DNA from 2 places in the Bacillus safensis genome. Region 1 is predicted to be linked to the other one. Evidence: riboswitches for the same ligand, from Rfam matches in the RefSeq annotation. Region 1 holds a riboswitch; the other holds the start of a gene.

The links. Region 1 has a riboswitch for lysine ahead of AAYR28_RS12885 (aspartate kinase). Riboswitches for the same ligand answer to the same signal wherever they lie in the genome.
Region 2: it holds a riboswitch for lysine, as region 1 does, so the genes downstream of both, AAYR28_RS15340 (amino acid permease) here and AAYR28_RS12885 (aspartate kinase) in region 1, are expected to answer to the same signal.

The regions. Positions count from the first base shown of each region.
Region 1 covers NZ_CP154909.1:2,497,160-2,512,233, reverse strand. Annotated here, with positions in the region: gene AAYR28_RS12905 (electron transfer flavoprotein subunit alpha/FixB family protein) at 1-42, shown strand, start outside; gene AAYR28_RS12900 (alpha-N-arabinofuranosidase) at 118-1,596, shown strand; gene trxA (thioredoxin) at 1,843-2,157, shown strand; gene uvrC (excinuclease ABC subunit UvrC) at 2,297-4,069, shown strand; lysine riboswitch at 4,131-4,308, shown strand; gene AAYR28_RS12885 (aspartate kinase) at 4,441-5,676, shown strand; gene AAYR28_RS12880 (YslB family protein) at 5,831-6,274, opposite strand; gene AAYR28_RS12875 (succinate dehydrogenase cytochrome b558 subunit) at 6,558-7,166, shown strand; gene sdhA (succinate dehydrogenase flavoprotein subunit) at 7,204-8,964, shown strand; gene sdhB (succinate dehydrogenase iron-sulfur subunit) at 8,966-9,730, shown strand; gene AAYR28_RS12860 (acyl-CoA thioesterase) at 9,852-10,313, shown strand; gene AAYR28_RS12855 (biotin--[acetyl-CoA-carboxylase] ligase) at 10,391-11,110, shown strand; gene AAYR28_RS12850 (2-methylaconitate cis-trans isomerase PrpF family protein) at 11,137-12,267, opposite strand; gene AAYR28_RS12845 (LysR family transcriptional regulator) at 12,403-13,263, shown strand; gene AAYR28_RS12840 (CitMHS family transporter) at 13,417-14,733, shown strand; gene gerE (spore germination transcription factor GerE) at 14,939-15,074, shown strand, end outside.
Region 2 covers NZ_CP154909.1:2,958,671-2,973,744, forward strand. Annotated here, with positions in the region: gene AAYR28_RS15300 (LacI family DNA-binding transcriptional regulator) at 1-1,006, opposite strand, end outside; gene uxaC (glucuronate isomerase) at 1,063-2,502, opposite strand; gene AAYR28_RS15310 (HAMP domain-containing sensor histidine kinase) at 2,638-4,392, opposite strand; gene AAYR28_RS15315 (response regulator transcription factor) at 4,396-5,118, opposite strand; gene AAYR28_RS15320 (ABC transporter ATP-binding protein) at 5,294-6,109, opposite strand; gene AAYR28_RS15325 (FecCD family ABC transporter permease) at 6,130-7,152, opposite strand; gene AAYR28_RS15330 (FecCD family ABC transporter permease) at 7,153-8,205, opposite strand; gene AAYR28_RS15335 (iron-hydroxamate ABC transporter substrate-binding protein) at 8,454-9,392, shown strand; gene AAYR28_RS15340 (amino acid permease) at 9,433-10,839, opposite strand; lysine riboswitch at 11,032-11,210, opposite strand; gene sspJ (small acid-soluble spore protein SspJ) at 11,332-11,475, opposite strand; gene AAYR28_RS15350 (MarR family winged helix-turn-helix transcriptional regulator) at 11,557-11,985, opposite strand; gene AAYR28_RS15355 (metal-dependent hydrolase) at 12,156-12,641, shown strand; gene AAYR28_RS15360 (LTA synthase family protein) at 12,765-14,615, shown strand; gene modA (molybdate ABC transporter substrate-binding protein) at 14,731-15,074, shown strand, end outside.

The sequences.
Region 1 (15,074 bases):
CTTTTGAATGAAGAGTTAAAAAAGATGAATATCCACTCGTAACGCTCATACACTCAGAATGCCTAGGTATTCTGGGTTTTTTTGTATGTTATTAAGAAGAAAAGGAGCGGTTGACAAGTGAAGGGGACAGTAAAAGTCAATGACGTGATCGGACGCATTTCTAAACACATTTACGGGCACTTTCAAGAGCATTTAGGAAGAGGGATTTATGACGGGATTTGGGTAGGAAAAGACTCAGAGATTGATCATATTGAGGGGATTCGTACTGATGTACTGAAGGCCCTTCAAGCATTACATATTCCGGTGCTGAGGTGGCCGGGGGGCTGCTTCGCAGACGAGTATCACTGGGCAAATGGTGTAGGTGATCTGAGTGAACGAAAGCCGATGGTCAATACCCATTGGGGTGGTACGGTTGAATCCAATGCATTTGGTACGCATGAATTTATGGCATTGTGTGAGCTGCTTGAATGTGAACCTTACATTTGCGGCAATGTGGGAAGCGGGTCTGTTCAAGAATTAGCCGATTGGATCGAATACATGACATTTCCAAAAGGGACACCTATGTCAGATTGGCGCATTAAAAATGGAAAACAAGAACCTTGGAAGCTGACCTATGTTGGTGTAGGCAATGAAAGCTGGGGCTGCGGCGGGAATATGACGCCTGAATACTATGCAGATTTATATAAACGCTATCAAACGTACGTAAGAGAGTTTGCAGGGCAGCGTATTTATAAAATCGCCTGCGGCGCGAACTCTAATGACGTGAATTGGACGAAGGTATTGATGGAGCGGGCCGCACCGTGGATGGATGGGCTCAGTTTACATTATTACACCGTACCGGGTACATGGGAGAAGAAAGGATCAGCGACTGAATTCGATGAGGATGAATGGTTTATCACGCTGAAAAAGGCCTATGAGATGGAACGGCTTGTCGAAGACCATGGAGAAATCATGGATCGTTATGACCCAGACAAGCGAATCGGGATGATTATTGATGAATGGGGGACATGGTATGACCCAGAGCCAGGGACAAATCCTGGGTTTTTATATCAGCAAAACACACTAAGAGACGCCCTTGTGGCCGCACTCCATTTTCATATTTTTCATCGCCATTGCGAGCGGATTCATATGGCAAATATTGCTCAGACGGTCAATGTGCTGCAAGCGATGGTATTAACAAAGGACGAAAAGATGCTTCTGACACCTACGTATCATGTATTTCACATGTTTCAAGTGCATCAAGAGGAAGAAGCGCTTGAAGTGGAGTTCGTTTCACCGCCGTATGAACGAAGAGGTGAAAAAATTCCTCAGGTCAGTGTGTCAGCCTCGCGTTCATCAGGTAAGATGCATATTAGCTACTGTCACTTGAATCCGCATGAACAAACAGAGATATCCCTTGCCATTGCAGGGATTGAAGAACAAACGAAAGTCACTGGACGTGTACTGACGGCTGATCGCATGAATGCCCATAATACATTCGATGATCCTCATTCTGTTCAGCCAAAAGACTTTCAGCAAATGGCTGTAAAGTCCGGCGATTTAACGGTGGAGCTGCCGCCAATGTCAGTGGTCATGATAACTGTCGACCTCGCTTAATTGCATATTTCGATGTTTGATGAGAAGAATGTTGGGGCATCATACATTGTAAATGAAGCGGAAAGGGTGTCATGTCATATGCTTAGAACCATTCTTATGATCATCGGTGCGATTGTTGTTATTGGTGCGATTATACGGTTTGTTTTTTAATTCATTTCCTAAAAAATGATTCGTAAGCATTTCATTCGCAAGTCACATTGGTAGATGCTATACTAAAAAGCATAATTTACATTGGAGGAATGAATAATGGCAATCGTAAAAGCTACTGACGCAACATTTTCACAAGAAACTGCAGAAGGTGTTGTTCTTGCAGACTTTTGGGCACCATGGTGTGGACCTTGTAAAATGATTGCTCCAGTTCTTGAAGAACTTGATCAAGAAATGGGCGACAAAATGAAAATTGTAAAAATTGATGTAGACGATAACCAAGAAACTGCTGGTAAATACGGCGTTATGAGTATCCCAACACTTCTTGTTTTAAAAGACGGTGAAGTTGTAGAAACTTCTGTTGGTTTCAAACCAAAAGAAGCACTTGCTGAGCTTGTCAACAAACATCTATAAACCAATCTATGCTCAAGCGGCATAATCATTGAAGCGGTTCTCGTAAAGACGAGAGCCGCTTTTCTTTCAACATGGTATAAAACAAATGTTCGTGATACACTAGAAGGAGTGAAAGAGGAAAACAAGGACGGATGAAAAGATGAACAAACTAATCAAAGAAAAGCTGTCAGTCCTGCCGGATCAACCAGGCTGTTACTTAATGAAAGATAGACAAAATACGATCATTTATGTAGGAAAAGCAAAGGTTTTAAAAAACAGGGTGCGCTCTTATTTCACTGGATCACATGACGCCAAAACGCAGCGGCTTGTCAGTGAAATTGAAGATTTTGAATACATTGTCACCTCTTCTAATATCGAAGCGCTCATTTTAGAACTGAATTTAATCAAAAAATATGACCCAAAATACAATGTCATGCTCAAGGATGACAAGACGTATCCTTTTATAAAAATTACGAATGAACGCCATCCTAAGCTGATCGTCACCCGCAATGTAAAAAAGGACAAAGGAAAATATTTCGGTCCATACCCAAACGTACAAGCAGCTCGAGAAACAAAAAAGCTGCTCGACCGCCTATATCCACTGAGAAAATGCGCCACCCTTCCTGACCGCGTCTGTCTTTATTATCATCTTGGACAATGTCTTGCGCCATGTGTGTATGACATTTCCGAGGAAACGAATAAGCAGCTCGTGGACGAAATCACAAGGTTTCTAAACGGGGGACATCAGCAAATCAAAAAAGAACTCACCGAAAAGATGCAGGAAGCCGCTGAAAATTTAGAGTTTGAACGGGCAAAAGAACTGAGAGACCAAATCGCATATATCGACTCAACGATGGAAAAACAGTTAATGACGATGAGTGATTTATCAGATCGAGATGTCTTTGCCTATGCCTATGATAAAGGCTGGATGTGTGTCCAAGTTTTCTTTATCAGACAGGGGAAATTGATTGAACGTGATGTCAGCCTGTTCCCTATGTATCAGGACCCTGAGGAAGAGTTCCTCACGTTTATGGGGCAATTTTATGAAAAGAACAATCATTTTCTGCCGAAGGAAATTCTGGTGCCGGACAGTGTTGATCAAGAGATGATTGAGCAATTGCTTGAGACGAACGTTCACCAGCCGAAAAAAGGAAAGAAAAAGGATCTGCTTTTACTTGCGCATCAAAATGCCAAAATCGCCTTAAAAGAAAAATTTTCGCTCATTGAGCGTGATGAAGAGCGGACAATTGGTGCGGTGAAGCAACTCGGGGATGCACTTAATATTTATATGCCATACAGAATCGAGGCATTTGATAACTCAAATATTCAAGGAGCAGACCCGGTTTCTGCCATGGTCGTCTTTCAGGACGGGAAGCCCTATAAAAAGGAATACCGAAAATACAAAATAAAAACCGTCTCAGGGCCAGATGATTATGCATCCATGCGTGAAGTCATTAGAAGACGATATACCCGTGTGTTAAAGGATGAACTGCCGCTGCCAGATTTAATTTTAATTGACGGAGGAAAAGGACAGATCAACGCAGCCATCGATGTGCTTGAAAATGAATTGAATCTGTCTGTCCCAGTCGCAGGTCTTGTAAAAGATGAAAAACACAGGACATCGAATCTCATGATGGGAGATACACTTGAAATTGTTGCGCTGGAGCGGAATAGCCAGGCCTTTTACTTATTGCAGCGCATTCAAGATGAAGTGCACCGCTTCGCCATTAGCTTTCACCGGCAGCTCCGCGGAAAAAATGCATTCCAGTCTATTTTAGACGATGTACCAGGTATCGGAGAAAAGCGTAAAAAGCAGCTCCTTAAACATTTTGGCTCTGTGAAAAAGATGAAGGAAGCCTCTATCCAAGACTTTCAGGAGGCTGGCATTCCGAAACAGACGGCTGAACTTTTAATGGAAGCATTAAAAAAATAGATTGTACTTTTATTAAAAGTCTGTTAAGATGTGACTAATTTAATAAATGAACGTGTTGTTTGTTGAAGATAGAGGTGCGAACTTCAAGAGTAAGCCTTCGGAGATCGATGGGATCTAAGAAGAGGGCTGAAAGGGGAGCGTCGCCGAAGTGAATAAAATCCACTCATTTTATTCGCTGGCTGTACATTGAAGAAATGTAGGGCTGTCAAGAATTCATTTCTTGGAGGGCTATCTCATTGTTTGCATCGTTTAATGATGATTTTAAAGCAATGGGAGATTTGTTCTCTCATTGCTTTTTTATTTGCAGTGAGCGGACAGTCTCCAAGCTGCCTCTTCTCTCACACGTGAACTTTTGAAAAAGGGTGGTAGACATGGGATTAATTGTACAAAAATTTGGCGGAACTTCCGTTGGGTCGACAGAAAAAATTCGCAATGCCGCAGAGAGAGTGATCGCTGAACGCGAGGCAGGACACGATGTGGTTGTGGTTGTATCAGCGATGGGCAAATCAACGGATGTTCTAGTAGACCTAGCGAAAGAACTCACAGACGATCCAAGCAAAAGAGAAATGGATATGCTGCTCGCAACTGGTGAGCAAGTGACCATTTCATTATTATCGATGGCGCTACAAACAAGAGGTTATGATGCCATTTCCTTTACAGGCTGGCAGGCTGGTATGAAAACAGAGCACGTACACGGAAATGCAAGAATCGTGGACATTGATGAATCAAGAATAAAAGAGGAATTAAGTGCGGGGAAAGTCGTTGTTGTGGCAGGCTTCCAAGGAATTGCAGATGACTTACATATCACAACTCTTGGCCGCGGCGGATCAGATACAACAGCTGTGGCACTAGCTGCCGCACTAAAAGCTGATAAATGTGATATATACACAGATGTACCAGGAGTGTTTACGACAGATCCGCGTTATGTATCATCTGCGCGGAAACTTGCGGGCATTTCATACGATGAGATGCTTGAGCTGGCTAATTTAGGAGCTGGGGTTCTGCATCCAAGAGCTGTTGAATTTGCGAAAAATTATCAAGTCCCGCTAGAAGTCCGTTCTAGTATTGAAAATGAATCGGGTACATTAATTGAGGAGGAATCGTCCATGGAACAAAACTTAGTCGTCAGAGGCATTGCATTTGAAGATCAGATTACACGTGTGACAGTGTGCGGGCTTTCAAGTGGTTTAACAACATTATCGACCATTTTTACGACGCTTGCGAAACAGAATATCAATGTGGATATCATCATTCAGTCCGTCACAAGCACTAACCAGACTTCCATCTCTTTCTCTGTCAAAACGGATGATTTGTCCAAAACAGTTGAAGTATTAGAAGAATATAAAGGGGCGCTTGGCTACGAGCAGATTGAGACAGAAAGCAAATTAGCGAAAGTATCCATCGTGGGATCTGGAATGGTCTCAAATCCAGGGGTAGCTGCTGAAATGTTTGCTGTGTTAGCGCAAAAAGACATTCAAGTGAAAATGGTCAGTACGTCTGAAATCAAAGTCTCAACGGTCGTTGGCCGTGATGATATGGTCAAAGCGGTTGAAGCGCTGCATGACGCGTTTGATTTATCAAAGGTGAGCGCCGCTGCTCACTCTTAAAAAGGTAAAGAGGTGATCTCATGAAAGAGGGTCGCCTCTTTTTTCTATATGGAAACGGCTGAAACGGGCGTAAACCCATTCATTAAGTATGCTATGATAGATGTAGACATATAAAAAAGGCGTGACCTGAAGTCCGCGCCTTTTATCAAGAGTATTAGCTAGGGTCTCTTAAATCCCATTTAACGGTTAAAATGACTTTCTCAGCACGCTTTTTCACTTGTTCGTAGGATTCAGCCACGTGCTCATTCAGAAGCTGAATTTGTTCAGCAATAAAACCCGCTTCCATCTGAAAGCATGGCTCCTTTTGATAGGTGAGTCGATTTGATACTAGTGGACCTTCGAGCTCAAACTCAATTTCCTGTTTTTTCGAATGGACCATCGTGAGAGTCCCCCATCCGGCATCATGGAAAAATTCGGGGATCTTCTCCCATGACTCTTGAGGAAATTTACGAGCAAGCAGTTTACCCGCAAAATACATCATAGATGAATGGTCCTGACCAAGAATATCAGGCAGCAGAACTTCGCGTATCAGCTCGTAGGCAAATCCATTGACTTCAATTTCTTTTAGCTGTTCTAAGTTAGATTCGAATTTATTCATTGTACGGCTCCCCTCTTTCAACAATTTATTATAGCTTATGTGGGCATATGATGACAGAGTTTTCCCTGAAGTCTAAGAAATTCTTATTGTAGTAAAACGAATTTTGATTTAAAACTTTTAAATTTCGGAAAATTTTAATTTATGTACGCGGTTTCTTGACGCTTTTTTGACATAGGAGTAAAATGAAATTGTCAATAAATTTGAATAAAGTGCTTACAATTGAAAGAAGCGGGGGTAAGACAATTTTCAAGCAATTGCACTTTTTTTACTAGGGGGTAAAGTAATGTCGGGGAACAAAGAATTTTTTTATCGGAGATTGCATTCTTTGCTTGGCGTCATTCCGGTCGGTCTATTTTTAATACAGCACTTAGTGGTTAACCACTTTGCGACAAATGGACCAGAGGCGTTTAACAAAGCTGCACACTTTATGGAACAGCTTCCTTTCAGATATGCACTTGAGCTGTTCGTGATTTTCTTACCACTGATCTATCATGCTGTTTATGGGGTGTACATAGCCTTTACGGCACAAAACAACACGTCTCGCTTCAGTTACTTAAGAAACTGGCTGTTCAGATTGCAAAGAATTTCAGGTATTATCACATTGATTTTTGTCTCTTGGCACGTATGGGAAACACGAATTCAAGCTCAGCTTGGAGCTGAAGTCAACTATGACATGATGGCGAATATTTTAAGCTCTCCATTTATGCTAGGCTTCTATATTGTCGGCGTTTTATCTACTATTTTCCACTTTGCTAATGGCTTGTGGTCATTTGCTGTCAGCTGGGGAATTACCGTTTCACCACGCTCACAACGAATCTCCACATATGTGACATTAGGTATATTTATAGCGCTTTCATATGTAGGGCTAAGAGCAATTTTCGCTTTTGTTTAAGAGGAAATAGATTAGTAGAAGAGGGAGAGGGGCTACAATGAGTAATTCTAGCATCATCGTTGTCGGAGGCGGCTTAGCTGGTCTCATGGCAACTATTAAAGCAGCAGAAGCGGGAACAGCTGTTCAACTATTTTCAATCGTACCTGTGAAACGTTCGCATTCTGTATGTGCACAGGGCGGAATCAACGGAGCGGTCAATACAAAGGGTGAAGGGGATTCACCTTATGAGCATTTTGATGACACGGTATACGGCGGAGATTTCTTAGCCAACCAGCCGCCAGTAAAGGCAATGTGTGAAGCAGCGCCGTCCATTATCCACTTACTTGATCGTATGGGTGTTATGTTTAATAGAACACCAGAGGGATTATTGGACTTCCGCCGCTTCGGGGGAACACAGCACCACCGTACAGCGTTTGCTGGAGCTACAACAGGCCAGCAGCTATTATACGCACTGGATGAGCAGGTTCGCCGCTATGAAGTAGCAGGACTTGTCACGAAATATGAAGGCTGGGAATTCCTTGGCGCTGTTTTAGATGACGAGGAAGTATGCCGCGGGATTGTCGCGCAAAACTTGACGACAATGGAAATTGAATCCTTCCGATCAGATGCAGTCATCATGGCAACAGGCGGTCCTGGAATCGTGTTCGGTAAATCAACAAACTCTATGATTAACACTGGATCTGCAGCATCTATCGTCTATCAGCAAGGTGCGCATTATGCAAATGGAGAATTCATTCAAATTCACCCGACAGCGATCCCAGGAGATGACAAGCTTCGTCTTATGAGTGAATCAGCTCGTGGTGAGGGCGGACGTGTTTGGACATATAAAGACGGGAAGCCTTGGTACTTCCTTGAAGAAAAATACCCAGCATACGGGAACCTTGTACCGCGTGACATCGCAACGCGTGAAATCTTTGACGTATGTGTCGAGCAAAAGCTTGGCATCAACGGAGAGAACATGGTATATCTTGATCTTTCTCACAAAGATCCAAAAGAGCTTGATATTAAGCTTGGCGGAATCATTGAAATCTATGAAAAATTCATGGGTGACGACCCGCGTAAGCTGCCGATGAAAATCTTCCCGGCTGTTCATTACTCTATGGGCGGATTATGGGTCGATTATGATCAAATGACGAATATCAAAGGTCTATTCGCTGCCGGAGAATGTGATTACTCAATGCACGGCGGAAACAGACTTGGTGCAAACTCACTTCTTTCTGCGATTTACGGCGGAATGGTCGCTGGACCAAATGCGGTGAAGTACATTAACGGTCTGGAAAAATCTGCGGAAGACCTTTCTTCTGCACTATTTGACAGCGCCGTGAAGAAAGAGCAGGAGAAATGGGACAACATCCTCAGCATGGATGGTACTGAAAATGCGTACGTGCTTCATAAAGAGCTTGGAGAATGGATGACGGATAACGTTACAGTGGTTCGTTACAATGACAAACTCTTAAAAACAGATCAGAAGATCGAAGAACTAATGGAACGCTACAAGAAGATCAACATCAATGATACCGCATCATGGAGCAACCAAGGCGCTGCCTTCACACGTCAGCTTGACAACATGCTTCAACTGGCAAGAGTCATTACGATTGGGGCATATAACCGGAATGAAAGCCGAGGCGCACACTATAAACCGGAATTCCCAGAAAGAAACGATGAAGAATTCCTTAAAACAACGATGGCTACGTTCAAAGGGAAAAATCAAAAGCCTGCATTCCACTATGAGGACGTCGATGTATCGTTAATTGCACCTCGTAAACGAGATTACTCGAAGAAAAAGGTGGAGAAATAAGATGAGTGAAAAAAACACAATTCATTTCATAATCACACGTCAAGATACAGCAGATGGAAAGTCTTATGATGAGGAATTTGAAATCCCTTACCGTCCGAATATGAACGTCATTTCTGCACTCATGGAAATTAGACGTAACCCGGTCAATAAACAAGGTGAAAAAACAACAGCGATCAACTGGGACATGAACTGTCTTGAAGAGGTGTGCGGTGCTTGTTCTATGGTTATTAATGGAAAACCACGCCAGTCATGTACAGCCTTGATTGACCAGTTAGATCAGCCGATCCGTCTCCAGCCGATGAAGACATTCCCGGTGGTGAGAGACTTGCAGGTTGATAGAAGCCGCATGTTCAACTCCTTGAAAAAAGTAAAAGCATGGGTGCCGATCGATGGCACATATGATCTTGGACCTGGACCAAGAATGCCTGAGAAAAAACGTCAATGGGCGTATGAGCTTTCTAAATGTATGACATGTGGTGTCTGCCTTGAAGCTTGTCCAAACGTAAATGATAAGTCTTCCTTTATGGGCCCTGCTCCGCTTTCGCAAGTTCGTCTATTTAACGCACATCCGACAGGTGCGATGAATAAGTCTGACCGTCTAGAAGAAATTATGGGTGACGGCGGTCTTGCGAACTGCGGGAACTCTCAAAACTGTGTGCAGGCTTGTCCGAAAGGAATCCCGCTGACAACGTCAATTGCAGCACTTAACCGAGATACAACATTACAAGCTTTCCGTAACTTCTTCGGAAGCGATCACGCAGAATAACATCACATTCAGTCCTCTTTGCCAATCATGATGAGTGTTTACAAGAGGCTGGATGGAACACAAAATAAACGCCTCTTCCAATATGGGAGAGGCGTTTATTGATGAATAAGGAGATGATGAAGTGAGACTTCCATCATATATTGAGGAACCATTTGAAGAATGGAGGGCATCCTTTCGATTTTATGTCGAAACGACTGTCCGTTTTTCAGAAACGGATATGTTCGGCCATATGAACAATGTCACCCCTTTTGTGTATTTTGAAGAAGCACGGATTGCCTTTTTTCAAAAAACAGGAATTGTGGATAAACGAATAAAACGTGTGAAAGAGACAATTACAGTCGTGGCAAACCTGCAATGTGACTACATCAAACAGGTGGAGATTGGGGAGAGGCTTCGTGTGTATGTAAAGCCGGAAAAAGTCGGATCAAGCTCACTTATCCTTCATTATTTAGGAGAAAACGAGCAGCAGGAACCATGCTTTACAGGCTCAGTTACCATGGTGCAAATTAATAAAGAAACAGGCGCAGCAGTCCCATTTACAGAAGAAGAAAAAGAGACATTTCAAGCTCAGCGAAATGGGTAGCATGCAGCCTCAGCAACGTGTAAGCTTCATTTTGTTATAATAAAAAGAGCATATTAAGAAGAACAAAAGGAGAACACATGAAGATTTTTCAATATGACACCATTGATAGTACAAATAATGAAGCGAAAAGGCTCATTCAGCAAGGAGAAAAACCTTCATTTGCTGTCTATGCACATCAGCAGACAGAAGGGAGAGGCAGGCTAGGCAGGCCGTGGGAAACGCCAGCAGGGAATGTCGCTTTGACCATGACGGTTTTGCCGCCAGAAGAACTCTCCACCCAGTCAACGATTGCTCCGCTGACGGCACTAGCGATCTACGATGTACTCAAACCTCTCATAAGGGCTGAGGATCAGCTTGCGATCAAATGGCCAAATGATATTCTCATCAATGAAGCAAAGGTATCAGGCACATTGATTGAAGCGGACCGTACCGCCATTTATATCGGGGTTGGCATCAATGTGAAGACAAAGCCGGAGCATGTTCCGTACAAAACCATTTGCCTATCAGAGCTTACAGAGGTAAAAGCCGATCAGCTTGTGAAGGAACTTGCCGCCGCTTTTGAAAAATATCATACACGCTGGAAGAATGAAGGGTTTGAAGCACTCACTTCCCTCTATAACAAACGGTTATATCGTCTTCATAAACCGCTGCGGATCTCGTTAGACCGTGAAAAACAAACATGGGAAGAGGGCATTTGCTGCGGAGTCAACCGCTACGGTCATCTCCAGCTCAAAGATGAGAAAGGGCAAATAAAAGCTCATTCTGCCGGAGATATCGATGCACCGCTACAGCATTAAAAAAAGCAGACGATGTTCTCGTCTGCTTAAGCTTCTCTTTTAATATGAGGCTGAATCACATAGTCTTGTTTTGTGAAAACAACTCCGTCTAGAATTTCTCTTGCAGTTCGAATGACTTTGACTCTGTTTTGAGAGATGTCAATTTCCGTTTGCATAATCCCGGCAGGATGCCCAATACGAAGGGTGTCATCTTGACCTTGGAACAGCTGAGAAGGAAGCGTTTCATCCAAGAAACAGCTGGCCGTCACACAGACAGAACCGGTAATGGCAAGTGCTTGGTGTGGCCTTTGCATCGATAGCATACGAACGATGATGTCCATATCTTCTGCTCGTCTCAAGATTCCATTTGTATCTACATAATCAGCAGGCTCGCTGATGAGCGCAAGCTTTGGAACAGCTGGAGACTGTAATGTGGCCATTTCTTTTGGTGCAAAGTGACACATTTCAGCAGCGAGGGAACGAATTTCTTCTAAATCATCCAGTAATTCGTCTGTAAACTCTTCAGGTAATTCAGTTCCTTTTAATTGAATATCTTTCGCGCGAATAAAGGCAATTGGATTTGCAATGTCAACGATCGAGATTGGAATCTCCCCAAACTTTGTTTGAATCGTATCAATTTTGTTTCCAGTCGGATAGGTTTTACCTGTGACAGCTCCTTCAGGTTTCTCAAAGGATAAATAAATGGGAGAACCAGTTCCTTTTACGCCTGGAATTTCTGCCTGTCCTTCAAATTTTACTTCCCCATTTTCAACTTCGACCTCTGCCGTAATGACTTTATTTGTATTGGTATTGAGGATACGTACAGTCGTAATGGGCTCAACTGCTTGAACAAGTCCTTTAATGATCGCATATGGTCCAACGGCTGATGAGATGTTCCCGCAGTTTCCTTTAAAGTCGACATATCTCTCATTAATACTGACCTGTGCAAATGTATAGTTCACATCCACATCCGGGCGTGTGGCTTTATCGATAATGGCCACTTTACTTGTTAAAGAATTACCGCCGCCGATCCCATCGACCTGCAGCCGGTCAGGACTGCCCATAATGTCTAATAGAAATGCCTCGAGCTCATCGTGTTCATATGGTGCATTGTCAGCGTGAATGAATACTCCTTTGCTTGTACCGCCTCGCATGATTGTGATTGGAACTTTTCTCATGACTCTCACCCTCAATTTTTAATGAACTGTTTATCTAACCAAAATGGTAAAGTATAATAAGAAATAAGTTAAATACATTATTTTAAGAGAAATCAATAAAAATATTTTATAATTAGTAAAAAAGGAGGGCATACAATGGATGAAAAAGATTGGCGGTTTTTAAAGGTACTTTATGAAGAAAAGAACATCACAAAAGCGGCAGAAAAATTATTTGTCTCTCAGCCTGCCTTAAGCTATCGATTGAAACAGCTTGAAGAGGAGTTTGATATGAAACTTTTCTTTAAAAGAAAACGAGGAATTGAATTTACATCAGAGGGCGAATACTTGGCTAAATACGCAAATGACATGCTCAAACAGCTGCAGCAAACGAAAGATGGCATGCTCAATATGCAAAAAAAGGTCAAAGGAACGATCCGGTTAGGGGTCTCAAGTAACTTTGCCCAGTATAAACTGCCAGAAATATTAAAAGAATTTTCTAAGCAGTATCCACATGTTCAATTTATGGTCAACACAGGCTGGAGCACAAAGGTAATGGATTTATTAGGAACATCAAGTGTGCATTTAGGGATTTTAAGAGGCGATTATGACTGGAATGGAGAGCGTTTTTTGCTTGATAAAGAGCGTCTTTGCATTATTTCAAAATCAGAAATTCAGCTAAAGGATCTCCCGAATCTGCCGCTCATTGACTATCATACAGACAGTTCATTAAAACGGCTGATTAACAGATGGTGGCAGGAAACATTCACAATGCCTCCGCTTGTGACGATGGAGACAGACCGTCAGGATACATCGAAAGAGATGGTGAAGCGTGGTTTAGGCTATGCCATTGTCCCAGAAATTTGCCTCAGACCAAGTGATGAGTTATTTGTAAAAGGACTTTCGTATAAAGATGGACAGCCTGTTTTAAGAGATACATGGCTCATGTACCAGCCAGACTCACTTCATTTGTCTGTGGTGAAAGCGTTCATTGAGTTTTTAAGAAATCAGCAAGGTTGATTATAAAAGAAATTTATTGAATATACGAAAAAATCGATATTTTCATTATAAAAAAAGCTATTATATCCTTGAAATAGAAAGCGCTAACATATAGATCGCAAGTGCAAGGGGGCGCTTGCAGATCATGTAAAGAAGAGGATGGAGGGATATAAAGTGCTAGCTATTTTAGGGATCTTGATGGTCTTGACATTTACATTTCTCATTATGACAAAACGTATGCATCCGGTGGTGGCTCTAACCGTTGTACCTATCATATTTGCATTGATCGGCGGCTTTAACAAAGGGTTAGGGGACATGATGCTTGATGGACTGAAAACTGTTGCACCATCAGCTGCTTTATTGTTATTTGCGATTTTATTCTTCGGTGTCATGCTGGATGCTGGATTGTTTGATCCTCTGATTAAACTCATTCTACGTATTGTAAAAGGTGATCCTGTCAAAATTGCTTTTGGGGTAGCGATTTTGTCTATGCTTGTTGCATTAGATGGTGATGGAACAACAACGTACATGATTACCGTATCAGCTATGCTGCCACTTTTCTTAAGAATTGGGATGAACCCATTAATTTTAGGAACAATTTCATTATTATCATTAGGAATTATGAGCGGAATGACGCCATGGGGCGGTCCAGCTACTCGTGCAATCGCGGCGCTTGGATTAGATGCAGGCGAATTTTTCATTCCATTACTCCCAACGATGGTTGGAGGCGGTCTTTTTATACTTTTTACTGCTTATGTACTTGGGAAAAAAGAAAGAAAACGGATTGGAATTGCAGAGATTCAGTACAAAGAAGAGCCGTCCATTTCTCCTGAATTGGCTGCGTCAATTGAAGATGGAGTAGCCGATATCAAGAGACCGAATCTGATTTGGATTAACTTCTTCTTAACAATTGCGGTCATGGTCACTCTCGTCATGGATATCATACCAATTCCTGTACTCTTCTTAATTGGATTTGTCATCGCTCTGATGATCAACTATCCAAAGGTTGAAGATCAGCGCGAGCGAATTTTATCTCATGCAGGAAACGCATTAACGGTTATCACACTTGTATTTGCCGCAGGGATTTTCACAGGGATTTTTTCTGGAACAAAAATGGTTGAGTCCATTGCCAATTTGGTCATTTACATGATTCCGGATTCCTACAGCTCATTTTTCCCGCTGATTGTTGCTTTGACGAGTATGCCATTTACATTTGTGCTCTCAAACGATGCTTACTATTTCGGAGTGCTGCCAATCCTGGCTGAAGCCGGCGCAGCTTATGGGATTGATCCGGTGGAAATTGCACGTGCCTCTATCATAGGGCAGCCTGTTCACTTACTGAGTCCGCTTGTAGCTTCAACACTGCTGCTTGTCAGTATGCTGAACAAAGATATTGGTGATTTGCAAAAATATGCACTACTATGGACCGTGTTAACTGCCCTTTTTACAACACTTATTGCATTGTTAACAGGCGCCATTTCAATCTTTTAAATACCACGCAAAAAAGGACGATGTCTCGGGGAGGAGACTCGTCCTTTTTTGCGTGGAGGAAAGCGCAGAAATTGGACGCTGATATGCGGGATTTCTTGATTTTAACGTCACCTACCTCAGGCACCCGGCATATGATATCTCGACTATACAGAATCCCATTCTATAGAGACTAGAGCTCTCACCTTAGCAAGGAGGGTTACAATACTTGAAGGAGAAAGAGTTTCAATCCAAGCCGCTATTAACCAAAAGAGAAAGAGAAGTATTCGAATTGCTCGTCCAAGATAAAACAACAAAAGAAATTGCAAGCGAGCTTTTTATTAGCGAAAAGACTGTTCGAAATC
Region 2 (15,074 bases), 460 kb from region 1:
GCACCTTTTTGACTGAATCTCTGATCATCAGCTCTGTGTGGACATACACTTTTTCCATATGATCCTCTTCTTGCTCTTCACCGTTTATCACTGAAAGGATAGCTTCTGCTCCAAGTGCACACATTTTTTCAATCGGTTTTTTCACCGTTGTCAATGCAGGTGTGGTATAGGATGAAAAGGCAATATCATCAAAACCAATAATAGAAATATCACCTGGACACGTTTTGCCTTTTGCAAATAATGCATTCATTGCACCAATCGCCATGTCATCGTTTGAGCAAAAGAGCGCTGTTGGCGGATCATCAAGGGCCAGCAGCGATTCCATTGATTCATAGCCGCTTTTCATATGATAGTCGCCTTTCATCATATATTCTTTCTTCATAGGTATTTGGTGATCAATTAACGCTTGCAGGAAACCAGCTTTTCTTTCTTGAGTTGATTTAAAGCCTTTTTTCCCTTCAATGATGGCGATTTGTTCATGACCTTGCTGAATGAAATGGTGTGCAGCCTGGTAAGCTCCTTGACTATCATCTGCTAATATATTCATGACCTCATGACTTTCTACACGGCGATTCAGCACAATGATGGGAATGCCCTGTTTCTTCACATGATGGATAAATGCTTCATCGTGTTCGCTTTGACTCATGAGCAAAATGCCATCGTAGCGTTGTTTATGAATGGTTGTGTAATCGTGAAAGTCGTCAATTCCTCTTACAAAGAGATTATAATACTCTGTCATGACGCTGTTGACACCTTTTAACGCATCCACAAAGAAGCTTGAAGATGTGCCTTCTGTTAAACTCGTAAAAAACAGACCAATTGTGAATGATTTTTGTGATACTAGGCCTCTCGCATGGACATTCGGTGAATAATTCAGCTGTTTTGCAATCGACAAAATCTTTTGTTTTGTCTTCTCTTTAATAAAAGGACTGTTATTCAAAGCCCTTGATACCGTGGTATGAGAGACGTTTGCCAATTTTGCTATGTCTTTAATTGTGACTGTCATGCTATTCCGCCTTTTATGATTTTTACCATCTTATCATAAAACCGCTTTCATTTTCTTCATGTCATTTTGTTTGGTTGGTGCTTGAGCTGATTTGCCCGGTCAAATTGGAAATACTGTCTGGCATTTTCATAGCTGATTCCTTTCACGATTCCCCCTAACAGCTCAAGATCATAAGGGGCTTCTCCTTTTTCTACCCAATCTCCAATGATATCGCAAAGCAGTCTTCGAAAATATTCATGCCTTGTATACGACAAAAAGCTTCGTGAATCTGTCAGCATCCCAATGAAACGGCTGATCAGCCCAATACTGGATAGAGCCATCATCTGTTCTGTCATCCCTTGTTTCGTATCATTAAACCACCAAGCTGTGCCGTGCTGGATCTTCCCAGGTGTCGTCCCGTCTTGAAAGCTTCCAGCCAATGTGGAAATCACAACATGATCCCTAGGATTCAAGGAATAAAGAATGGTTTTTGGCAGTGCCTGTTCTTGTTCTAAACGGTCCAATATTCTGCAAAGCGGCTTGGCAATGTCTTCATCATTCATCGCATCATACCCTGTATCTGGCCCAAGCCGCTCAAACATTTTCGTATTGTTGTTCCTAAGCGCATTGATATGAAGCTGCATCGCCCAGCCCCGCTCATAGTAAGCCTGACCTAGCTTTATGAATGTTTGTGTTTTAAATTTGATCTTCTCTTTTTCCGTCAATGAATGCCCCGACATTTTTTTATAAAAGATGGCTTCCACTTCTTCTTCCGTCGTTTCTTCAAACGTCATTTCGTTAATGGCATGATCTGAGATCAGGCAGCCCTGTTCATGGAAAAAATCAATTCTTGTACGGAGTGCTTTCAAAAAGTCTTGGTAGGATTGGATTGGAGTAGATGAAGCCTCTGCCAGTTCGTGAACATACGCTGTAAATAGGTGATTCGTTATATCAAGTGCCTTATCAGGCCGAAATCCGGGCAGTACTTGCACAGTGAATCCTTCTTCCCGCAGTTTTTGATGATAGCAAAGCGAGTCGACTGGATCATCTGTTGTCACGACTGTTTCAACGTTCGATTTCACAATGAAGTCTCTTGCACCAAAACCCTCTCCTTGCAGCTTTTCATTTACTTTTTGCCAGATGATGTGTGCGGTTTTTTCGTTTAAAAGTTCTTCAACTCCAAAATATCGTCTCAGCTCTAAATGAGTCCAGTGATAGAGCGGGTTTCCAATGGTCATGGGAACGGTCTTCGCCCACGCCAGAAATTTCTCATAGTCTGAGGCATCCCCTGTGACGTGCGATTCGGGTATGCCATTTGCTCTCATGGCACGCCATTTGTAATGATCTCCGTAAAGCCATGCTTCGGTGATATTATGGAAGGTTTTATTTTCATAGATTTCTTTGGGGCTTAAATGACAATGGTAATCTATAATTGGAAGGTCCTTAGCAAACTCATGGTATAGCTTTTCCGCCGTCTGACTGTTGAGTAAAAACTGTTCATCTAAAAAGGCTTTCATCAAACTCCCCCATTTCTCATATAGATAAAAATAATTTGTTCACGTTAACAATTTTATTGTAATCGTTTACAAAATTGATTTCAATCCTAAAACAGGAAAAAACGATCTCCTTTAGAAAAGAAAATCGTTTTTTGGCTATTTTACAGGTGATGATTTTTTTAGGATAATCGCAATAGTTGTTCCAGTGCCTAGTTCACTTTCAACTTGAATATCACCGTCATGCAGCAAGACGAGCTCTTTTGCTATCGCAAGCCCGAGACCTGTTCCGTTCGTTGGATCATTTGTATTTGTTCCTCTGTAATAGCGGTTAAATAGGTGATCCACCGTTTCCTGTGCCATTCCGCGGCCATTGTCTTTCATTTCGATCCGAACTTCTTCCTCTGTTTCAGATAAAACTGCTGTAATATGAGTGCCTTTTTCGTTATGCTTCACTGCATTCGCCAGCAGGTTCTCAATCACTCGTCTGAACCATGCTTTATCGATCTCAAATATGACACCATCTGTTTGATCTTCAAAGGAGCATGGATAATCCTCAGATGAAGAGCTTCTTGAAAACTCGTCCATAATGGAAGTTAAAAATTCACTGAGTTCAACCGGTTTCCGATTAATAGGCAGGGCACCATTCTTCAATCGGTATGTGAGGTTTAAATCCTCAATCAGTGTCGACATGTATTCTGATTTCTCACGAATCACCTGTCCCATTTCCATGACTTCTTCTTTGGACCATTGATATTGATCGGATTCAAGCATGAGTCCATAGCCGTAAATCGTACTTAGAGGCGTTTTCAAATCATGAGACAATCCTGCAATCCATTCTTCCCTTGTGGTTTGAATTTTTCTTCGGTTTGCTTCATTCTCTTTTAATGTAAGCGTGAGCTGATCCATTGTTTTTAGGATATCCTCAAATAATCGGTATTCCCGCTTAATACGGCCCTTTTTATTTTTACTGACTGGAATTCCCTTTCTATTTGTTGGTTCCTGCAATTTATTTTTTGATAAGAAAATCAGCCAGCGAATAATGTGATAAATTGGCAGCCCATAACGATACGAATACCACAATGTCATGACAATAATAATAGTGAGTGCAAGACCTGCAATTAAGATGGTTGTATATTGATTTAAAGCGTCTCTCTCTTTATCGTAAAGCTCGTCTGGGCTGTATACTTTATTTGGTACCGAGACGATGATATACAGGTTTTTATTCACCTTCATATAAGTGAGGTCACTTCTAAACTCCCAAGGCTTCGATTGATACTTGAGCAATTCAACATCTGTTACGTTATGTTTCAAACTAGTGTTGGCCCGAATGCCTTTTAAATATTTTCCTTCTTCATTGAACAAATGAACCGATCCATTCATTCTCTTCAAGAATTCTTTCGTTTCAACCGAATATTGAGATAATGCAGCCAAATTTTTCTCGTGCTGTTTCAGATAATTGGCTACCTTTGTGCTGTTCGTTTTGAACCCATATAACACAGTAAAACTTTCTTGATCAATCTCAATTGGCCAGAAGTACATCTTGTAATCTTTAAATTCTCTTTTTTCAAAGATCTTGATCATTTCATCCTTTTGATAAGACGTTGGAATTGATTTAGGGCGGTGATAGCTATAAACGGTATTCTTCTTTGAATCAATCACTTGCAGCCAGCCGTCTCTTTTTTCCACTGCTTGCTTGAGCTGATCGTCGGCTTCCATTTTTCCATCCTCGTTAAAATAAAGCCAGCTCATGAGTGTATCTCCATCAGCTTTTGTTAAACCAGTTTCGGTCATGTTCTCATAGTATTTATTTAAATATAAGTTCTCAGAGAACGTATTGCCGATCGTCAGAATGGCAATCACAATAAACATTTGTCCGACAAAGTGAAAGAAAAGTTTTGCTCGTAAATTCATAAATTATTGAAGGACCTTTGCAGGGTGCGGTATAAATTTATATCCCATACCACGGATCGTCACAATATATTCTGGCTGACTCGGATCTAATTCAATCTTTTCCCTCAGCTTTCGAATATGAACCATGACAGTGTTGTTATCACCATATGATGGGACGCCCCATACTTTCTCATAGATTTGATCTTTTGAGAGAACCACATTCGGATGGTCACAAAAGTACTTCAGCAAAGAAAGAAGCTGAGCAGAACATGCCGTCACCTCTCCTCTTACTTTCAATTCGGCTGCATGAGGATGATAGGAGAAATGGGCATAATGATATTGGCTTTGAGTGTCTTCTTGCTCCTCCTGTAAGGAGATATATGTTCGGTTTAGGTGAGCCTTAATTCTAGCCACTAGCTCAAGCGGGTTAAATGGCTTTGTGATGTAATCATCTGCCCCCTGTGCAAAGCCCGTCAGTTTATCGACATCAGACGTTCTTGCAGTTAAATAGAAAATAGGCACTTTCGTTAACTTTCTGATTTCAGGCAGAACGTCAAAACCAGACTTACCGGGCATCATTACATCTAGAAGTAAGAGGTGGATGTCCTCGTTTTTGACAATATCTAATGCTTCATCTGCATGGTAGGCTTTATAAATATGCTTGAATCCTTCTTTTTTTAATACGCGTTCAACCATTTTCACAATTGCTTCTTCGTCATCTGCAATCAATATTTTTGCTGTTTCCACGCATCTCTTTCCTTTCTAGCTATGATCTCTAACCGTATATTACCATTGTCTAAAGTAAAAAAGTACCTCTTTTCCGCATAAAAGCGAAAAAATATCAACTGGAGAAAATGGCAGCACGAGGAAGTTTCAAACATGCAAAAAAACCCGGCAGCTGCACCGGGTTCCTTTACATCTATTATCCATTCACAGCTTCTAGCTTTCGTTCATGATTCATTAAGTCATAGGTTAAACAGATCGGCTTATTCGTTCTAGGATCAAGCACAATTTCTGCATCAATATGGAATACCCGACTGAGTACATCTTTGGTCATGACCTCATGAGGCGTACCATCTTTTATGACTTTCCCTTGATTGAGGGCAATCATGTAATGTGAAAAACGCGCCGCATGATTCAAATCATGGATGACCATCAACACAGTTCGGCCCTGCTCTCTATTTAAGCGTTCTAACAGCTGAAGAATCTCGAGCTGATGTGCAAGATCCAAATACGTCGTAGGTTCATCTAATAGGAGCAGCTCTGTTTCCTGGGCAAGTGCCATCGCAATCCATACACGCTGACGCTGTCCGCCGGAAAGTGCTTCAATTGGCCGATCATGAAAAGCAATCATTCCCGTTTCCTCAAGTGCCCACCTAATGATTCGTTTATCTTCATTTGATAAACGGCCAAACCCATTTTGATGCGGGAAACGTCCATATGACACGAGCTCATACACTGTCAATCCACTTGGTGCTTCGGGCGTTTGCGGTAAGATCGCCATTTGTTTTGAAATTTCTTTTGTCGGCGTCTCATGGATAGCCTTGCCATTTAAGTAAACAGCTCCTCGATTGGACTTCATAATACGAGACATCGTTTTTAAAATGGTTGATTTCCCGCAGCCATTCGGTCCAATCAGTGTTGTCACCTTGCCTTTTGGGATGCTGACATTCAAATCTTCTACAATCAAACGGTCTTGATAACCGATACAAAGCTTTTCTGTTTCGAGCGATTTCATATGTTGTCTCTCCTTCCTCATTAGTTCGATTTCATCAATAAGTAAATGAAGTAAGGTGCGCCTAAAGCAGAAACGACAAGGCCAACTGGCACTTCTGATGGTGCAAGGATGACGCGGCCAATTGTATCTGCCAGTAATAATAACAGCGCGCCAATCAGCGCGGAGGCCGGTATCATTCCTTGATGCTTTGGCCCAACAAGCTTTCTAGCTAAGTGCGGTGCGGCTAATCCTAGGAAAGAGATACTTCCTGCAACAGCAACACTCGCACCTGCTAATGCAACGGCAATCAGCATGAGAAGACTTCTTTCTTTATGAACAGAAATGCCCAATCCATAGGACAGCTGATCACCTAAATTCATAATGTTTAAGTAGCGTGATCTGACAAGCGCTAATATAAGGAAAATCAGCATCCATGGCAGAACAGATAGGACATACGTCCAGCTCGAGCCATAAATGCTTCCAGATAACCACACGATAGCTTGGTTAAAATCATTTGGGCTCATTTTCAACTGGATGACCACAATTGCTGCTGAAAACGCAGCATTCACACCAATACCAGTTAAAATCAATCGAACAGGTGTGATGCCTTTTTTCCACGCTAACACATAGATGAGAAATGCAGCAAAGCCTGCACCTACGAACGCGAAAAGCGGCAGTATAAAAATTGTAAGATCACCTGAATTTGTCATCGTGCCTTGAAATGCAAAGATAAATAGCACAACGGCAAAGCCTGCACCGGCATTGACACCAAGAATACCTGGGTCAGCTAAACCATTTTGAGAAACACCTTGCCAAATCGCTCCTGATACAGCGATAGAAGCGCCGACAAGTAAAGCGATGACCATTCTTGGAAGCCTGAACTCGAATAATACGAGTTCATCCATTTCACTTCCGAATCCAAAAAGTGTTTTCAATGTATCCATCGGAGAGATCCGAATTTCTCCGGTATTTAAACTAATGAGAAACACAGCTACGATCGCGAAAAAAATCATGAGCATCGTTCGTTGATATTTCTTTTTCTTTGCTTGCTGCACCATTTCCATTTAAATCCCGCTCCTTTCACGTCTAGCTAAGTATAAGAAGAAAGGAACGCCTATAATCGCCGTAATGGCACCGACTGGCGTTTCAAACGGAGCATTGACCAGCCTTGCAGCAATGTCTGCATAAATTAACAATGTGGCCCCTAAGATAGCGGAGCATGGGATAATCCAGCGATAGTCCACTCCGACCAAGAACCGAGTGACATGAGGGATCACAAGCCCAATAAAACCAATAGAGCCTGCTACCGACACGGCAGCACCCGTTAAAAGAATAACAACCACTATACCAAGCACCTTGACCGTTTTCGTATACTGTCCAAGCCCTTTCGCCAGTTCTTCACCTAAGCTTAAAACCGTGATCGAACGAGCAAGGATCATTGCAATGATTAGTCCTGCAATGGCAACTGGAATGATGATATGAATGTTACTCCAATTCACACCTGCCACTCCGCCAGCATACCAAAAGCTCATATCTTGAGCGACGTCAAAACGGATGGCAATGGCTGAGGAGATGGAGCTCAAAAGTGCTCCAACCGCTGTACCAGCTAGTGCGAGCTTTACAGGAGTCAGCCCCCCTTTTGACATAGTACCAACACCAAATACAATAGAGGCACCGAGTGCGGCTCCAACAAATGACCAAAGAATTAATGTAAAAGAAGATTGGCCAGGGAAAAATGCTAGTGCAATGGCAATCGCAAATGCGGAACCATTTGTCACACCCATAATCTCAGGTGACGCAAGCGCATTTCTCGTCATTCCTTGCATAATGGCACCTGATACGGCTAAAAAGGCACCGACGAGAGCAGCTCCAACTGTACGCGGCAGCCTCAATTCCCGAATGATTTGATGTGAAGTTTGATGTGGATCAAAATGAAAAACGGCTTCCCATACAGTCTGTAGATGAATGTTTGCCGCTCCTAATGATACTGATAAAAAAAGACCAAATGCTAAAGCGATCATTCCTATGATGATAACAGCTGCTGTTCCAAAAGGCTTCGTGACAATATCGATCGTATCATCGCTGGCTGGCAGCTGTTTATTCGATTGTGAGCCCAAAACCAGTCTCTTCCTTTCCGTTCATGTCTATTCTCTATTAGTGATAATGATTATCAATCTCGAAGTCTAGTATATCACTTTCTTTTCTTTTTGAAATCACTGTTCTGATAAATTTCTTTATTTTTGTGAGAATTTCATCATTTTTCTTTTGGTTCTAAATTAGCCGATGCATTTTTATACCTATCATGGTACGATAAAATTGAAAATGAGAATCATTATCAAAGGAAAGTGAATAGGAGAGAATTTTTGTGAAAAAACGAACTGGATTTCTTTTGATTTCTTTATCCATCCTTATGATCTTTACAGCCGCTTGCGGCAGCACTTCAAATAAACAATCTGCAACGAAAAAGAAAGACATGATCACATATCAGGATGCCAAAGGAGAAGTGAAGCTTCCGAAAAATCCGAAGCGAATAGTGCTTCTTGCAGAAAGCTATTACGGGGACCTCGTCACACTCGGCAAGACGCCGGTTGCTACGACATCACCCATCTTTAAAAACCCTTTTTATAAAGGGAAAACAGATGGAGTGAAGAATCTCGGAAGGACCCCATCAGTCGAAAAGGTAGCCGCTTTGAAGCCAGATATGATTATTGCATGGGGAGAAGACGAGAAGTTTGATCAATACAAAAAAATCGCCCCAACTGTAGCGGTTAAATACAACCAATATTCCTTCAAAGACCAGCTAAAAGAATTCGGTAAAATGACAGGTACACCAAAAAAAGCAACAGAATGGATCACGAAATGGGATACTAAAATTGCTGAGGTGAAACCAAAGGTAACAAAAGCTGTCGGCAGCAAAACGGTTTCGATCGTATCGCCATTTGATAAAGGTATTTATATCTTTGGAAACACCTTTGGCCGCGGGGGAGAAATCATTTATGACGAGCTGAAATTAAAAGCACCGAAAGTCGTCAAAAAAGAAGCGATCGACAGCGGTGTCGGCTATGCAAACATTTCTCTTGAGAAGCTGCCAGAATTCGCAGGCGACTATATTTTCACAGGTCCATGGAGCGGCTCAAAAAGTAATGGTGACCAAGTCTATCAAAGCAGCATTTGGTCATCACTTCCTGCCGTCAAAAATAAACGTGTATTTGAAATAGATCCAGTCGGTTACTTCTTTAATGACCCAGTGTCACTAGAAGGTCAGCTAGAGTTCATTGTGGACCGATTGACATCTGCGTCATAAAAAAACGTTTCTCCATCTCTGGAGAAACGTCTTCCTTATCTTATACCGTTTCTTTGGCAAATCCTTTTGACATGAATGGATAAAGCAAAATACCCACTAAGAATAGACCGATTCCAAGACCAAAAGTTTTCAAGTCGGCTGTTCCTGAAATAATGACCCAAGCCGAATACCCCATCGCAACAAGTGCAATGATGCCGTCTCTTGTTCGATTTCCTTTTTGAAGCTCATATGTGTCACCTTGCATGATGACCTTAAAGCTGTAGATGGAAGACACAATATACGGAATAAGATACGCAAGTGTCGCTGATGTGGTTAAAAAGGTAAAAGCTTCATTAATCGTACGTGACATCACAGAGAAGATAAACAGCTGTGACATAATATTTGTAACAGTCAAAGCGAAAGCAGGGCTTCCTTTTTTGTTTGTTTTTGCAAATACTGCTGGAAAATCACCAGCCTTTGCTGCTTGATACGGTACTTCTGAACCAAGTAAAATCCAGCCAAGCATCGAACCAAACAAACAAATAATCGCCAGCAGTGCCATGACAATTCCGCCAGCCGGCCCAATAATAAGCTGAAGCACATCCACGAATGGTTTGTCAGAGCCTTGCAGTTGATCATGCGGCAGAACGCCCATTGTAATCAATGTGATAATCATGTAGATCGAAAGTGCGATTAAAAGACCTGTAATCGTCGCACGTTTCACATCACGCTGTGAGGATGCTCTTCCTGATAAAATGACAGCTGATTCAATCCCAATAAATGCCCATAGTGTGGAAATAGCCGCATGATGAATTTGGCCTCCAAGTCCGAGCACTCCTTCCCCGCCTGTTTCAACCGGGAAGTAATAATGTTCAAATAATGCCGTTTGAAAAGCAAATAATCCCGCAACAATAAAAAGGACAAATCCAAGCACCTTCGAAAAGGTTGTAATAAAATTCAATTTACTCGCAGCACTTAAGCTTGTGATTAAAATGGTATGTGTTCCCCATAGAAGAAGAGTACATACGATAAACGTCATGAGCTGGCCAAGTGTGACCGCTTCTTTTCCAAAGGTAAAAACCTCAGTCTTCACGGTGAGAATAGGGAAAAAAGTCGTTAAATAACCAGCAAGGCTTGTAATAATCGCGACATTACTAATCCAGCTTGCCACCCAATATCCCCAAACCATTGTAAAACCGGCCGCTTTCCCTTTTTTCGGATCTTTAAAAAGCGCCCTTGCATAACTTTGTGGTCCAGCCGTCAGCTGCGGCTTATGAATGGACAAATGCCCAAATACAAGCGCAATCATCAGCACACCGCCGCCTGTGACAAGCCATGCCATCGTCACACCTAAAGGACTGGCGTGCTGGGCAAGCGTACTTGGCAGCATAAAGATGCCTGAACCTACCATATTTCCGACGACAAAGGCCGTCAATAACCAAAAACCCCATTTTTTTGTCTGTTCCATTTCCGTACCTCCGTTTTATTCACTTTGGACCAGACCCGGCAGTATCTTCATTGATATATTTGTGAAGCAATGACTTGCATTCTTTATGTTCATCATGGATTACCTTTTTAACAGCATACCCTTATTTTTGTTACTCAGAACATAAAAAAAAGCCTGAACAAAAGTCCATGCTTTTCAAAACATACACCTTGATCTCCGGATAGCCCTCCACGCTTTAAAGACGTGGCAGTCCTGCATTTATTCAATGCAGACCCAGCATAAAGAAAGTTGGAGCTCTCTTTACACTTCGGCGCTGATGCCTTTTTTCTCATGATCTACGATTCCATCTCTCCTATGAGTGACTCATCATCCGCGCAACCTCTACCTCACTGAGACATAGCGTGAGGATTTCTATTCATTTTTACTACACGAAGGTTATCAAACATTCTCACATCTGTCAAAGGGAAAAACATAGAAAAAAGGCAGAGAAGTGTTTCTCTGCTCTTTACCTGCTTATTGTTGGTTGTTTTTCTTCTTTTGTACAGCTTCCTGAAGCGGGTCGCCTGCTAGCTCTTTACTTGCTTCCTCTAACAGCTGATCTACCTGCTGATGGTCTTTCTCACTTTTCGCCTTTTTATCCTTTTGGAAAAATGACATCGCTGTTTCCTCCCTTTTCATAAAATGCGATTGCCTGTTTAATTTGTGCTACAGCGCTCAGACTTATTCAAGGGAAGAGGCTCAATCATCATGAAAGGTCTGTCTCATTTTTTGCAAGTACGACAGAAAGGTTTTTAAATCTTCCTTTGTGAAGTCTGACATCATATGCTGAATCACTTTTCCGAAAAGACGTGTATGCTTTTCATAAATCGCCATCCCTTTTTCCGTGACTTCTAAACGAACAAGTGATGAATCGTCCTTGTCCCGTTCTCTCTGAATATAACCCTGCTCACATAATTTATTGAGCGCAATAGAGGCTGCACCAGGGTTTAAGGAGAGTCTTTGCTTCAGCTCTTCAGCATGTGATACTTTTCCTTGTATCAAAATAGAAAGAGCATATATCTGCGGAGGCGTGATGTCTTTCTCTAACTCAAGTAACTTGCGGTTTAATTTACGGCTGACTTCATAATGTACAAGAACAATTTCTTTTAAAATGTCTGCATTACCCATCCGAATCGCATCCTTATCGTTAGTATCAACATGACTTCCCCCTTATTATAGAATGTTTTTCCATTCAGCCAACCCTTTTGGCCTCTTTTTCTTTAGAAATAAGCCTTGCTGAATGAATCCACCCTTGATATAGTGAGTACTTGAACTAAGATAGAACAGGAGTACGCATCATGACAGGAAAAACACACATCATGGGCGGAATTGCCGCCTCCACTGCCGTTGCCTACTATTATGGATTCGACCCAGTGATAATGGCTGCCGCTGGATCAGCAGGTGCCCTGATCCCTGACCTTTGCCATACAAAAAGTAAGATCGGCAGAAAATTCCCGCTGCTCTCGGCGCTGATCAGCAGTGTGTTCGGTCATCGCACGTTTACACACAGTTTATTATTTTTGCTGATCATTTATTTTCTAGCGACAACATACATTCCAAATGACAGCCTAAGTATCGGTTTACTAGTCGGGATGGCAAGCCATCTCATCCTGGATGCAGGAACAGTGAACGGGATTAAATTTTTATTTCCAGCTTCTATTAAAGTGCGTCTTCCCTTCTATGTCAAAACAGGCAGCGCAGGAGAACAAGTCGTACTGGCTGCTCTTACCGTCGTTACCTGCTATTACATCGCTGTCATCTGCGGCATATCCATCCCATTCTAATGAATCAAAAAGAGATTTCCAAAAAACACAGGATATGAATTGATCATTCCTCATTTTTTTAGTAGGTTTAAGATAAGTGTTTTTGCCTTGCAGCTGAATACAGAATGGTGAGGAGCTACATAAATGAAAGCGTTTTTCAAAGATCACTGGTTTTTAGTGTACTCCATCCTCTTCATGTGGATGAAAACATACATCATTTATCAATTCGGATTTCACATACGAACAGCCAATCTGTTTCATGAATGGCTGCTTTTGATCAATCCACTTAGCTTTTTGCTCCCTTTGTTTGGGATTGCTCTTTTTTTAAATGAAACGAAGCAAAAGTTTTTTTTATTGACCGCAAATTTGATTTTGACGGCGATTCTCATATCGAATACGATTTTTTATGGATTTTATATTGATTTCATTACGATCCCTGTATTATTCCAAGCGAAAAACATGGGAGATATGGGCAGCAGTATGACAGAATTATTCCACCCGCTGTTCTTGCTGATGCTCATTGATTTCGTGGTGCTGGCTTGGCTGTTAAAGCGCAAACCTTTAGCGCCAAAAGCCTCCTTCAAGACGATCAAAACATATTATGCCGTGTGCTGCAGCTTTCTATTGTTTCATGTCAGTTCAGCCATGCTGGATCACCCTCGCTTTCTGACAAGCTCTTATGATCGAGAAGTGATTGTTCGAAACCTTGGGCTGTTCCAGTTCCACCTGTATGACGGCGCTGCCCAAACAGCGCGTATTGGACAAAAAGCCTTTGCAGATGAAGATACACTTTCAACCGTAGCAAACTACACAAAAGCTGATTACAGTGCACCAAACGAAGAGTATTTTGGACTTGCTAAAGGCAAGAACGTTGTGTTCATTTCACTCGAATCAACCCAGCAATTTGTCGTTGATCAAAAGGTGAATGGACAATACATCACCCCCTTTTTAAATCAACTCGCTAAAAAGAGTTTTTATTTTGATGAATTTTATCAGCAGACTGAGCAAGGGAAGACGTCGGATTCAGAGTTTATTGTCGCAAATTCCCTCTATCCATCTAGCAGCGGCGCTGTCTTTTTCACAGCTAGTGACAACGAATACGACACGTTATACAAGCAGTTGAAAAAAGAGAACTATCAATCCGTCCAATTTCATGCGAATAATAAAACGTTTTGGAATCGTGATGTGATGTATGAAGCGTTTGGGATTGACCGCTTTTATGATGTCGATTCGTATCAGGTCAATGAACAGAATTCAACTGGCTGGGGCTTAAAGGATATCGACTTCTTTGACCAATCCATTGATTATTTAAAAAAGTTGAAGGCGCCTTATTACAGCACGTTCATTACCTTGACCAATCACTTTCCATTTGAAATTGATCCAAAGGATCAATTGATTGATGAATATGATTCGTCCAGCGCCATTTTAAACCGCTATGTGACGACCGTCCGCTATCAGGATGAAGCCATTAAGAACTTTTTTGACCGCATGAAAGAAGAAGGACTTTATGACAATACAATGTTTGTTCTCATGGGAGATCACTATGGCATCTCCGAGGCACATCATCAGGCAATGGCAGAGCTGCTCAAAAAAGATGAGATTACACCGTATGATGCTGTGAAATTGCAGCGTGTTCCATTTTTGATTTACATTCCGGGAGTCACAGATCAAGCACCGCAGACAATCTCTGAAACAGCTGGGCAAATCGACGTGAAGCCGACACTCCTGCACTTACTCGGTATTGAAACGAAGGATGCCATTCAATTTGGCAATGACTTATTTTCAAACGAACGGACGCCTTTTGCTGTTTTGAGAAACGGGAACTTTATTACAGATGATTATCTCTATACAAAGAACACCTGCTATGATCAAAAAACAAAAGAACCTGTTGAACAGGATGAGGTGTGTCAGCCTTATATCGAAAAAGCCAATAAAGAGCTTTCCTTATCAGACAAAGTGATCAATGGGAATTTGCTCCGTTTTTATCAGCAATAAAAGCCGCCTTCTGGCGGCTTTTTCTTTTCTCTTTTTACTGAAAGCCTATGAATGGTCAAATAAGTTTGCTTATAATAAAGGATACAGATGATATTGAATAATAAGAGGTGTGAACATGAAGTATACGTTCTTCGCCTTCATCGCCATCTGTTTGCTCCTGAGCGGGTGTCAAACAGAGATGAAGTCATCGGATACAACAACCAAAAAAACAGAGCTTGTCATTTCAGCTGCGGCAAGTCTTCAGGATGCACTTAAAGAAATTGAATCTGCCTTTAACGATGAGCATCCGAATGTGACATTAACAAATAATTTCGGGTCATCCGGCGCATTGAAGCAGCAAATTGCGCAAGGGGCAAAGGCGGATCTCTTTTTCTCTGCAGCTGAAGCGCCCTTTGATGAGCTTGTGAAATCTGGAGACATCGATCAACATTTTATCAAGGATGCCATCCAAAATGAGCT